DNA from 3 places in the Solibacillus sp. FSL W8-0372 genome. Region 3 is predicted to be linked to each of the others. Evidence: riboswitches for the same ligand, from Rfam matches in the RefSeq annotation. Region 3 holds a riboswitch; each other region holds the start of a gene.
The links. Region 3 has a riboswitch for thiamine pyrophosphate ahead of thiM (hydroxyethylthiazole kinase). Riboswitches for the same ligand answer to the same signal wherever they lie in the genome.

Region 1 (4,475 bases), 820 kb from region 3:
TCGATTTACAATTACATTCCCAACATATAACATCCCTTGCTTGCCTTCACCTTCAGCCTCAGCTCGCATCATTCTTGCCATCAAATCGACATCTGCATCGCGGTACTTAACTCTTGGCATTTTTTCACCTCACATTTATAGTATGAAAAAGTTTGCTACGTTGCGCATATCTTAATTAGTTTTGTATAAAAATTATTTCAAAAAGTGCTCTTATTCATTTATGACTTTTTCTCTCGCATTAATAGAGCATTAAGTTCATAAATTAGTATATAGAAAAAGGAGGACCGACAATTCAAATTCATGTTGTACAGCCAGGAGAATCGCTATGGGGAATTGCGCAAGCTTATGGAACGACGATACAGAACATTGTGGAAGCCAATCAAATTCCCGATCCTAATCGCTTAGTTGTAGGGCAAGCGCTTGTGGTTCCAGTAAATGGTCAATATTATATTGTTCAACCAGGGGATAGCCTATGGTCAATAGGACAACGCTTTAATGTGAATTATATGACACTTGCACAAGTCAATGGTTTGTCTTCAAATGCGGTATTAATGATTGGAACACGTTTATATATTCCTCCCGCTGCGAAAACATCTGCTGAAATTTTTGCTTATGTTGAACCAAGAGGCAACGAAGTAAGTGAACTACTAGTAAATCAAGTGCGTGAAACGAGTCCCTATTTAACGTATTTAGCTCTATTCAGCTATGAAGCAGGACGGGATGGTTCATTAAAGGCGCCAGTAATTGAACCACTACCTAGTTTGGCCGCAGAAAATAATGCGAGTATTGCAATGGCGATAACGAATCTAGAAGATTATCAGTTCAGTAGTGAGCTAGCACGTGATATTTTTCAAAGTAAAGCAGTACAAAACTTACTTTTTGACAATATTATTGCAGAAGCAAAAAGAATTGGGAATGTTTCGGATATCCATTTTGATTTTGAGAGAATACCAGGTGACCAAAGGGAAGCCTATAATAATTTCTTGAGAAGCGCGGTAGAGCGTATGCATGCTGAAGGTTATACAGTCTCCACGGCACTGGCACCAAAATCGAGTGCGAATCAGCCAGGGGAATGGACGGTAGGTCATGATTATAGAGCTCACGGGGAAATAGTAGATTTTGTTATGCTAATGACATATGAGTGGGGGTATTCTGCAGGCCCACCTCTGGCTGTCTCCCCGCTCCCTCAAGTGGAACAAGTAGTTCAATATGCTTTAACGGAAATTCCGGCAAATAAAATTTTACTTGGGCAAAATTTGTATGGGTATGATTGGACGTTACCCTTTGTGCAAGGGGGCGAATATGCAGAAGCATTAAGTCCACAACGTGCAATAGAAATAGCCAAACGTTATAATGCAGCCATTCAATATGACTATACCGCACAGGCACCTTACTTTAACTATTATGATGAGCAAGGACGTTCACATATTGTCTGGTTTGAAGATGCACGTTCCATCCAGGCAAAATTTAATTTAGTAAAAAGACTAAATTTACGGGGTGTCGGTTACTGGAAACTTGGTTTACCGTTCCCCCAAAACTGGCAACTTATCGGTTCAAACTTTAATGTCGTTAAGAAATAAAATAGGATTAAATAAAAACTCAGATGAATTAGTATATAGCTCATCTGAGTCTTTATAAGTGATGTGGCAATTTACAATCGTACTTCGCATTAGAAAGTATATTATGAATCTAAAATTTTTCCATTTACTTGCTATGTAAATTTTATTCTGATACACTCGACGTAATTAAATGCATTTGCAGGGGGACACACTTGTGTTGAGAAGGTTAAAACCTGACCCTTAGAACCTGACCGTTAATACGGACGTAGGGAGCAAAGTACAATTATACATATGTACTTACTAAGACCCCGCGTATTTTACGTGGGGTCTTTCTTTTGCAGTGTCACTTAATAATATTTTTATTAGGAGTGGTAAAAATGATTGCATGTACTATAGCAGGATCCGATAGTGGGGGCGGGGCTGGCATCCAAGCTGATTTAAAAACCTTTCAAGAGCTTCGTGTATTCGGTACATCAGTGATTACAGCTTTAACGGCTCAAAATACAAAAGGGGTGCATGGAATCTATCCGGCTACTGCTGATTTTGTAAAGGATCAATTAAATGCAGTAATCGATGATTTTGATCTGAAAGCTGTTAAAACAGGTATGCTGTTTAATGCAGAAATCGTAGAAACAATTGTCTCGGTATTGAAAGCTAAAGAAATACCACTTATTGTAGATCCAGTGATGATTGCAAAAGGCGGTGCTAGCTTACTGAAAGAGCAAGCAACAATAGCTTTAAAGGAAAAACTACTTCCGGTTGCTACGGTTTGTACACCGAATATACCCGAAGCAGAAGTATTGACCGGGCTTACGATCAAAACCGAAGAGGAAATTAAGCTTGCAGGGGAATATTTATTAAATTTAGGTATGCAATGTGTAGTGATAAAAGGTGGTCATTTAGCGGATAATCATGCGATTGATACGGTGTTTATTCGAGGAGAAAAGCCTTTTAAAATGAAAACAGAAAGACTGAAAACAATTCATACGCATGGAACAGGATGTACATTTTCAGCAGCAATTACCGCAGAAATTGCCAAGGGGAAACCATTAAAAACAGCGATCATTGAAGCAAAAAAGTTTGTCCAATTAGCAATTCGTTATCCACTGAATATTGGTCATGGATATGGTCCAACAAACCATTTTGCCTACCAGGAGCACCGAGGAATTTGCGATGTGCAAGTAATTTAATTAATTTATTGAGTAAATTGTACTCGTTTCTTGAAGTGAATAACTTGTGGCATTTTTTTAACTCTCAAAAAGTACTACTTGCCTAGATATAGTAATGTATCAATTTACTCTTTTCTACTATTCTGTCAATTTAGTATGATGGACTTGTTGAACAATTTAGATAATAGGAGTGAAAAAAATGTGGAAAAAACTTTCTGCTTCGGCCCTTACATTAACACTTTTAACTAGTGGAATGGCTGGAGTATCAGCGGCATCTACTTCCAACGAGGAAGAAATGACACGCGGAGATTTTGTGAAGGCAGTCATTGATGCATTAGGTGTTGAAGTAGGTTCTGGACAATCCGTTAAATTCAAGGACGTACCCGATTCACTAAAGCCATATATTGAAAAGGCTGTGGAACTAAAGTTAATTAAAGGTAAAACACCGACACAATTTGCACCAAATGAAAAATTGACACGCACACATGCCTTCCTTATTGCAGCTAGGGGTATACAGGATGAAAAACAATACTCCGAAAATGTATTAAATCAATTTAAAGATGCGAATAAAATTGGATCTGGGAATCGTCAAGAGATGGCAAAGGCAGTAGAGTTAGGCTTATTAACAGGCTATGAAGACGGGACGATCAAACCGAATGAGTTTGTCACGAAAGTGCAAATGCAAAAGATTCTGCAGCGGTTTTTAGCGGAATATAACCCAGTTGAAGCAAATACGACTGTGGCATTGCGCATTTTGGGTACGACGGATATTCATACTAATATTATGAACTATGATTATTACAAAGATGCGCCAACGAATAGTTTAGGTCTGGCAAAAACCGCGCTGCTCATCGAAAAAGCCCGTGAGGAAAACCCGAATACGGTATTATTTGATAATGGTGATGCCATTCAAGGAACGCCTCTAGGCTCTTACATTCAATCCGTGAAAAAATTAAAAGAAGGAGAAGTCCATCCTTCTATTGCATCAATGATTGCGCTAGATTATGATGCAGCGACTTATGGCAATCATGAATTTAATTACGGTTTAGAATTTATTGATGAAGTAACAGATGATGCACCATTCCCGTATGTTAATGCGAATGTTCGAAATGCTTTAACGAAGGAATTAATGTATGAACCTTATGTCATGATTGAAAAAGAAGTACTTGATTCTACAGGAAAAAGTACGATGATTAAAATTGGTGTAACAGGCATTGTCCCTCCACAAATTTTAAAATGGGATAAAGCAAATTTAGAAGGAAAAGTAACAGTAGATGATTCTGTAGAAGCAGTAAAAACAATCGTTCCACAGATGAAGAAAGCTGGCGCGGATGTAGTAGTTGTTCTGTCGCACTCAGGTATGGGTGATGCTACACATGAAATCGGTGAGGAAGATGTATCCTATCTATTAACAAAAATCAGCGATGTAGATGCGGTCATAACAGGACATGCCCATGATGTATTCCCAGGAAAAGTAGATAGCACTTTATCGAATGTGGATATTGATAATGGAACAATGAACGGTGTACCTATCGTAATGGCCGGTAAATTTGGTAGCCATCTAGGAGTAATTGATTTAGAGCTTGAGAAAACAGCTGATTCTTGGGATGTGATTTCAGGAACAGGTGCCGTGCGTGAAATTGCAAAAGATAATGAAAATGTAAGCAGTGCAGTAGTGGAAAGCGTAAAAGAAGCCCATGAAGGTACAATTGATTATGTGCGTCAGGCAGTAGGAACAACTACAGCA
Region 2 (4,475 bases), 1.7 Mb from region 3:
ACCTAAAGGTGTTACGACTGGTGTAGGTGGTGTTGCAGCTGATATGACTGAAACATTCACTCAGTTAGGTGTAGCGATGATTGCAGCGATTGCAATTGTATACTTCATCTTAGTTGTTACATTTGGTGAAGGTTTGGCACCATTTGCGATTTTATTCTCATTACCATTTACTGTAATCGGTTCTTGGATTGGATTATTCGCGACAGGTCAAACGATTTCTGTATCAGTTATGATGGGACTACTGATGTTAATCGGTATCGTTGTCACGAACGCAATCGTACTTGTAGACCGTATTATCCGTATGGAACATGAAGGTATGAATATGCGTGAAGCAATATTGGAAGCCGGGGCAACACGTTTACGACCAATTTTAATGACCGCGATTGCAACAATTGGAGCAATGTTACCAATGGCATTCGGTGGAGCTGGCGGCGGTCTGATTTCTCAGGACTTGGCTGTAACAGTAATTGGTGGTTTATTATCATCAACAGTATTAACTTTAATCATCGTTCCGATTGTATATGAAGTATTATCAAGAATGCTGAAGAAAAATCGTAAAGATGTAAAAGACAATTAATATGGGCGGCCTGTAGGAATAATATTCTTATAGGCCGTTTTTTATTGTACAGTAAAGGGTATAGAAGTTAAGTTTTATACACCTAAGTGGGAGGAATTTTATGAGAAAAATATTGCTTTTTAGTTTAATATTTTTTGCTGCAGCCATTATTCATCCAATGACTACAAATGCTGCTACAGAAAAGGTTGACCTTGGAAAATATCCGGTACAAGTAATCGCAAAAAAGAATATAGAACTGAAGGATAAAAATGGGACTGTTATAAAAAAAGTAGCAAAAGGGGAGAAGCTTTTATTAACCGGGATACATGATAAGCAAGGTATCGTAAAAAATTCGTCTAAAACCGCTTTTCTTACTTTAACCGATGTCCACTATGATCAATTAGTCGACGGTTCGAAAGTTTTAACATTCGATGAAGTAGCCTCAAAGTTAAAGCTAATATCACTAATGTATCCTTCACTTACGAATTTACAGGAAATCGGACAATCTGTTGAGGGGCGTTCTCTCTATTCCATAAAGCTTGGAACTGGTAAAAAGGAAGTTTTATTCGATGCAGCTTTCCATGGTCGGGAACATATGACGACCAATGTGCTGATGGAAATGATTGATACATATTTAAAGGCTTACTTGAATGGCACTAAGATAGAAAAATATGATGTGAAAACGATATTAAGTGAAGTAAGTATTGTATTTGTACCAATGGTTAACCCAGATGGTGTAACACTTTCACAAGGTGGAAAAGTGAAAACACCTATGGCCAAGTTAAGAGCGATGAATGGGAGCTCAAATTTTAATCGTTGGAAAGCAAATATAAATGGTGTCGATTTAAATCGTCAATTCAATGTGAACTGGCAATTAATAAAAATGACAAAGCCTTCGTTTAAAGAATATAAAGGTAAAGCGCCGAATACAGAGCCTGAAGCACTTGCAATGAAAAGACTGATTGATCGCGGCAATCATTTAGCCTATGTATCCTATCATTCTTCCGGTCAAATTATATATTGGAGTCGAGCGAAGAGCCATTTTGAACGCACGAAAAAGCTAGTAAAGGGAGTTTCCTCAATTACAGGCTATAAAATGATGCCCGTAACAACAAAAAACGAACCAATCGCAGCTTCTGAGGACTACTTCACAAAAGTTAAAGACCGACCTGCGATGACGGTTGAAATTGCACCATATGCCGGTGAAGCCTCGGTGCCACTAAAACGCTGGAACAATGTTTGGAAGCAAAATAAAACTGTCGCACTATACGTAGCGAATGAAGCGAGAAAATGGTAGGCAGTAGGAAAAAATTTAAATTACCGTTGCATTTATTCAGAATTATCAGTAGACTAGTAGTAATTAAATGAATTTGCAGGGGGACACGTAAGTGTTGAGAAGGTAAAACCTGACCCTTAGAACCTGATCCGTTAACACGGGCGTAGGGAGCAAAATGTACAAGCTAATAATCGTACGTGGCGCTCTCCATCTTTTTGGAGAGCTTTTCTTTTGCAAATTTTTTAATTGCGGGGGGACACATTTGTGTTGAGAAGGTTAAAACCTGACCCTTAGAACCTGACAGTTAATACTGGCGTAGGGAGCAATAAGTGCGTACGTATGCACTTTTTTAGGCATCTCTACTTTTTGTAGAGGTGCCTTTTTTGCTTACGCCTCTAAGGAGGAAATAGGATGGATTTTTGTGGAGAAGTAAGAAAGCAAACGGAATATTATTGGGAGGCCAGTTTGAAGCATCCATTTGTACAAGGTATTGCTGATGGAACATTGGAGCTGGAAAAGTTTAAATTTTATATGCTGCAGGACGCCTATTATTTAAAGCATTATATGAAACTACTTGCAATGCTGGCGGCAAAAGCTAATGAAGATGAAGATGTAGCTTATTTCCTGGAAACCGCGAACTTTATACGGGAAGCAGAGTTAGAACTACACCGTTCGACTTTCAAAGAGTTGCATGTTACACCTGAAGAAATCAGAAATTTCCAACCAGCACCTGCAGCGTACAATTATGTTAGTCATATGTATCAAGCATTTTATACAGGGTCGATTGCCGACGCATACGCTGCGATACTACCTTGTCCGTGGTTATATCAGGAAATCGGAGGCGCATTACGAAAAGCAACACCGGGTGTTAAGTTGTATCAGCAGTGGATTGATCTATATGCCTCCACTGAGATGGAGGAAACAATTGAAAAACAAAAGGAAATGATGAATCGATTTGCACAGATGCCAGGAAATAATGAACGTGAATTGACAGCCCATTTCAAGCGCAGTTGCTATTATGAGTGGCAGTTTTGGGAAATGTCCTGGACTTGTCAGGATTGGCAACAGGAAGTGTACATGAATGAGCATGCTACGATTTTATAAGGTCATTGTTGTATGAAGTTAATGGCAGTAACAGATGATTGTCAGCCGATTTTAGCATTAGCGCAAAAAATTATTCAGATACAGCAAAGCGTGGATTATATACAAATACGTGAAAAGACAAAAACAATAAAAGAAGTGATAACTCTACTTGAATATTTGGAAGAGGGAGCTGTCCCGAAAGACAAAATTATCGTAAATGGTCATTTGGATATTGCGGTGAGCAACGGTATTCAAATAATTCATTTACCGGAGAGAGGCTTATCGGTACAACAGGTTAAACATCAATATCCACAACTTCGAGTAGGTAGATCGGTTCATGATTGTGCGGGCGCAATAGAGGCAGAGCGGCAAGGGGCTGATTATGTTCTTTATGGACATTGCTTTGAAACAAACAGCAAAAAAGGAAAGGTTCCAAACGGTCTTTCTCCTATTAATGAAATGAAAAAGAACTTAAAAATTCCCGTCTTCGCGATTGGTGGAATTCATGTGGATCGAGTCCAGGCACTCCTAGATGTTAAGGCAGATGGAATTGCGGTTATGTCCGGGATTTTTTCGGCAACGCATCCGTTTGCAGCAGCGAACCAATACAGGGAGGCCATTAAAGATGCAAACAAGCTATGACGTAGTCGTAATTGGCGGAGGAATTATTGGAAGTGCAATTGCTTATTATTTAGCAAAGAATCAAGTCGAGGTGGCCGTGCTTGAGGAAAGTCAAATTGGACTAAAAGCGACAAGTGCAGCGGCGGGTATGCTTGGAGCGCATTCGGAATATGAAGGCGATGGAAAGGACTTCTTCACTTTTGCGAGATACAGTCAGGCGCTCTATACGGAGTTAAAGGATGAACTATACGGGCTAAGTGGCATTGACATTGGCTGCAAAAAGGGAGGGATTTTAAAGCTGGCCTTTTCTGAACATGACAAGAAAGAATTAGGGGCAATACTCACACTGCCCACTGTGAAATGGCTTGAGGCAAATGAAGTAAGAAATCTAGAACCCGATGTTTCCCCGCATATAATAGGAGCTGCCTATATTGAAGAGGATGTTAGTGTATTGCCGTATCGTGTATGTCAGGCCTTTTTTAAAGGGGCACAAGTTTACGGTGCATCCATTTTTGAACATACAAAGGTGTTAAAGATTCAAAAGCAGTTGGATTCTTTTCAAATAGATACAACACTAGGAATGTTCAAAGCAAAACGGGTTGTTATTGCTGCGGGTGTTTGGAGTAATCCCTTTTTTCAGCTGCTAGGTGTAGAGCAGCAAATAACACCGGTCAAAGGGGAATGTATTGCTGTGGAAGGGAGAAGTACTTTTTTAAAACACACTATTTTTCATGATAAATACTATATCGTTCCTAGAAATAATGGGGAGCTAGTTATTGGCGCTACTATGGAGGAAAATGATTGGTCAGAACACGTAAGTCTGGATGGCATGGAAACATTAATTCAAAAAGCGAAGGAACTCTTTCCTGGAATTGGTCAGATGAAGATGAATGCTGCCTGGTCAGGATTGCGTCCACAAACATTCGATCAAAAACCATT
Region 3 (4,475 bases):
TTAAAAATATTAAAAAGTTTTGGAATTATAATTGTTCCAGGCGTTCACTAAATTTGTTGCTGCTTGCTTTGGATTTTCAGCCTCCGTTACAGCTGAAACGACAAAGAAACCGTCTACACCAGTTTTTGCTAGGGTAGGAATATCCGCGAGTTTTACACCCCCACCTACGACTACGGGAATTGAACTAAGCTCAGCAACTTTCGTAATATCGGCAATACTTCTCGTAATCACCTTTCCGTCTTCCCCAATTCCGCAATCAGGTTTTGTTGGGGTTTCATGCAACGGTCCTACACCAAAATAATCAAGTTGAGAGACATCCTCTGTTTTAATATAGTCAAATAATTGATCAGCTCGAGCAGATAAACCTATAATGAGGTCTTCCCCTAAATATTCCCGACAAACGTTCACTGGAATATCTTTTTGGCCTACATGAATGCCATCCACTTTAATCCCCTGTGATTTAGCCGCTAAAACAACATCAAGACGGTCATTTACTAGGAGTGCAACCTCATCGGATTTTCCAGCCTCTTCAATGACCTCTGCTGCTTGCCGTGTTAATTGAATCAATTCTCTTGCAGAAGCAACTTTGGAACGTATTTGGATGCAAGTAAAGCCCGCACTTACTGCCTCTTTAATAATCGTTGCGACTGGACGGCCTTTTGTATTTTCAGGACCTATAACTAAATAGGCTGAAATATCAAGCTTTTTGATATTACCCATATTACCCTCCTAAAATATCATTTATTTTATCTATTTTTGTATTAATCGTATTCGTATATCCCGGACGGATATCAGCTTTTAACACCACTTCTGTTCGAATTCCTTTTTCTGCAAGTATAAAAGTCGCTTCTTTTACTACTTTCATCACTTCATCCCATTCTCCCTCAATTTCTGTAAACATTGATGTAGTTCGACTCGGTAACCCCGAATCTCGAATGACTTTCACAACCTCGGCGATTTCCTGTCCCAATTCATCCCCTACACCAAAAGGCGCAATTGCTACTGCTATTAATGTATTCATAAATTAACCTCCTCCAAATCAAATGAGTTGTTTGCAATTTCTTCTGCTGTTGCTTTATATAATTCATCCAAAAACTGCGCTTGGAAACTTCCTGGACCATCTCCTTTTAACTCAGCGCGTTTTCCAGCTACATTGTATACTGCACTAGCAGTGAGTGCTGCAATAAACGGGGTGGTCACCGTTGCATACACAGCGGCAACTCCGCCTAACGAGCAACCAGCTCCGGTAATCTTCTCCATAAAATGAGAGCCCCCATAAGAGATAGCTATAATAGAGCCATCTGTTATTAAATCCGTTTCTCCTGATACAGCAACTGCACCACCCGTCCACTTTGCAAGAGCAATCGCTGCTCTTTTAGCCTCATGTACAGAATCTGTAGCATCCACACCTCGTACCCTTGATTCCTCTGCTCCTCCATCTAATGCCCATAAACCTGCCAATGCTATAATTTCTGATGCATTTCCTCTAATAATGGTCGGTTTAAATGCCTTAAATTTCTGTAGCAGATCTGTCCTTAGTGAACCAATGCCTACAGCGACAGGGTCCAATACCCATGGTTTTCCTGTTTCATGCAATATCTTTGCTACATGAGGTAATGTCTCTTCATAAATGGGTAATAGCGTACCCACATTTATATAGGTTGCTCCCCCTGCCTTAGCCAAAAATTCTGCTTCATCTGGTAAATACACCATAGCGGCAGAACCTCCAACAGCAAGCTGTGCATTTGCAACGAAATTAATCGTGACAGTGTTTGTAATGGAACCTGCCATCGGATTCCCTTTCTTTACTGTTTCTACAGCCTGGATAATTCTATTTTGCATCTCCTGCTTAGTAGCCATTTCCATCACCTTTCCATAATCATTCTTCATATGAACGAATAGATTCACTAGACGGGTCTTACAAGTAGAAATTCACTTAGCCTAAACAAAAAAGTGCTCTCCCTAAATAAATGGGAAAGCACAATTCAAATTATTGCTTATAAATATAATGAATCGCTTCCCTACACCAGTGTTAACTGACAGGTTCAAAGAGTCAGGTTTTAACCTTCTCAACTCCAAAGAGTCCCCCCGCAATATATGCTATTTTGTTTGTTCCTTCATATTATCAACAGGTATGTTGAATGTCAAATTCATACATTTTGATCGCTCGTTCATTCTAAGCTACATCCACATTTTAAAGGTTCAATAATACATCGAATTAAAGTATGAATTGCATATTATTTGGAAAAAATAAAACAATAAACTTATTACATCATTTGAACAGGAGTTAAGAAAATGGTCCAATCTTCAAATGAAAAAAACAATAGTCGCCAATATCTCGATGGCCAATTAGATGAAAATATTGCAGTAATAAAAAAAATACTTGGAAATTCTGCAGATCTTATTATCCGAAAAAGCAGAATTGGCCGGTTGAACCATCCTTTTGCTTTAATTTATATAAAAGGGCTTATAAACGAGGATTTATTAAATAAAAATATATTAAAAATTCTTGAATTAAACAGAAAACATATTCACTCGAATTTGTTTGATCATGTCTATGAAGAAATACTTGCCATTGCTGAAATCAACAGATCAAAGGAAATGAAGCAGGTAATTAAGACGCTTTTAGCCGGCGATACAGTTTTCTTACTGGAAGGTGAAAGTGAAGCCGCTCTTATCGGAACGAGCGGAATGGAATATCGCGCGCTTGAGGAACCGCAATCTGAATCAGTAATTCGAGGGTCCAGAGTAGGGTTTATAGAGAATTTTAAAATTAACCTCTCGCTCATTCGCCAGGAAATCAAAGACCCCAATCTTCGAGTCGATATGATGGAAGTTGGCACACATTCCAACCAGAAAATTGCCATTTGTTATATTGATGGAGTTGTAAGAGAAGACCTTTTACAGGAAGTTTTGCGTCGCGTTAAAACAATTGATATTGATTTCGCACCGGATTCTGGATTTATTGAACAGTGGATTGAAGATAATCTTCTGTCACCCTTTCCACAAATTTTAGATACAGAAAGACCGGATAGGGTGGCTTTCAATATATTGAGAGGTAAAATAGCCATTATTGTTGAAGGGTCACCCTTTGCTCTCTTAATGCCTATCACTTTCGGGGATTCATTAAAGTCAATAGAAGACTATAACCAACGTTGGTTAATAAGTTCATTATTACGATTATTGCGCTTATTCTCTTTCTACATGACTATATTTTTACCAGCCCTATATGTTGCATTAATTTCATACCATCCAGAATTAATTCCGGCTCAGCTATTATTTACGATAACTGCCGCTAGGGAAGGGATTCCATTTCCGTCCTTAATTGAAGCTTTAATCCTCGTCTTTTTTTATGAAGTATTGCAGGAGGCTGGAACAAGACTCCCCTATAAAATCAGTCAAACAATTGGGATTGTAGGCGGTATAGTTATTGGTCAACTTGCCGTTATGGCGGGGATTGTAACTCCCATCATGGTTATAGTTATTTCTCTAACAGCTATTTGTGCATTCACAATACCCAATTACAGCTTTGCGATTGGCTTGCGAATAGTTCGTCTCGCTACTATATTTGCTGCTGCAACTTTAGGACTATACGGAATTATTTTAGTATTTATTATGATTTATGTTCATCTTGCCAACTTAAAAAGTATTGGTGTTCCATATACACAATCTTTTTCTCCCGGCAACTTATGGACCCTTGAAAATATTGTCGTAAGGGCTCCGATTACAGTATTGTCAAAACGCTCATTTCAGCCATTCCTGAAATCGAATAGAAAAAAGAAAGACGGAGGATCAGTGAAGTAATGAAACTTTATAAAAACAATGAATCGATTCAAGATAAAGACATTATGTTTGCTGTTGCTTCGAATACGATTAGTATTACAATTCTATTTTTGCCTCGGTATATAACCGAACATACTGTATCTTCTGATGGCTGGATGGCAATTTTATTCGGTGGGTTGATCGCGATTCTTTTAGGATGGATTTTAGCAAAAATAGCGGTATCCTTCCCAAATGAACCCTTTTTCTCTTTTGCTTCCTATTTAGTATCAAAGCCAGTGGCAGTCATACTATGCTTTATTTTTGTTTTTCAATATATTATTATCTCTTCGTTTCAAATGAGGGAAATGGCTACCTTGTCTCAGGAGTACTTTTTTGATCGTACTCCATTAGAAGTTGTCTGTTTAGCTTTTATCCTTGTCGTTGTATATGCTGTTTCAGGCTCACGGATGGCCATTTTTAAATTAAATATTCTCTTTTTCCCGTTTGTTGTCGGCGGTTTAATTTTATTAATTATTGCTCCGATGTGGGCTATTAAGCTTGAAAATTTACTTCCTGTGTTTCAAACCGATTTTAAAGGACTTCAGTCTGGAACAATATCCAGTTTGAACGCATTTTTGGGATTTGGTATCGTGTTATTTTATATTTCACTTATCAAGAAACCCGAAAAAGCCCCAAAAATGACGGTCTTAGGT

Region 1: linked by a shared signal. The riboswitch ahead of thiD (bifunctional hydroxymethylpyrimidine kinase/phosphomethylpyrimidine kinase) and the one ahead of thiM (hydroxyethylthiazole kinase) in region 3 are both predicted to bind thiamine pyrophosphate.
Region 2: linked by a shared signal. The riboswitch ahead of tenA (thiaminase II) and the one ahead of thiM (hydroxyethylthiazole kinase) in region 3 are both predicted to bind thiamine pyrophosphate.

Annotation. Positions count from the first base shown of each region.
Region 1 is NZ_CP150204.1:2,634,754-2,639,228, reverse strand. It holds gene MKY13_RS13405 (cell wall hydrolase) at 1-120, opposite strand, end outside; gene MKY13_RS13400 (glycoside hydrolase family 18 protein) at 291-1,580, shown strand; TPP riboswitch at 1,750-1,848, shown strand; gene thiD (bifunctional hydroxymethylpyrimidine kinase/phosphomethylpyrimidine kinase) at 1,937-2,749, shown strand; gene MKY13_RS13390 (bifunctional 2',3'-cyclic-nucleotide 2'-phosphodiesterase/3'-nucleotidase) at 2,928-4,475, shown strand, end outside.
Region 2 is NZ_CP150204.1:1,731,139-1,735,613, forward strand. It holds gene MKY13_RS08515 (efflux RND transporter permease subunit) at 1-577, shown strand, start outside; gene MKY13_RS08520 (M14 family zinc carboxypeptidase) at 678-1,853, shown strand; TPP riboswitch at 1,921-2,019, shown strand; TPP riboswitch at 2,073-2,171, shown strand; gene tenA (thiaminase II) at 2,244-2,936, shown strand; gene MKY13_RS08530 (thiamine phosphate synthase) at 2,949-3,557, shown strand; gene thiO (glycine oxidase ThiO) at 3,541-4,475, shown strand, end outside.
Region 3 is NZ_CP150204.1:3,457,238-3,461,712, forward strand. It holds gene MKY13_RS17735 (thiamine phosphate synthase) at 10-720, opposite strand; gene MKY13_RS17740 (thiamine-binding protein) at 722-1,021, opposite strand; gene thiM (hydroxyethylthiazole kinase) at 1,018-1,860, opposite strand; TPP riboswitch at 2,001-2,100, opposite strand; gene MKY13_RS17750 (spore germination protein) at 2,296-3,804, shown strand; gene MKY13_RS17755 (endospore germination permease) at 3,804-4,475, shown strand, end outside.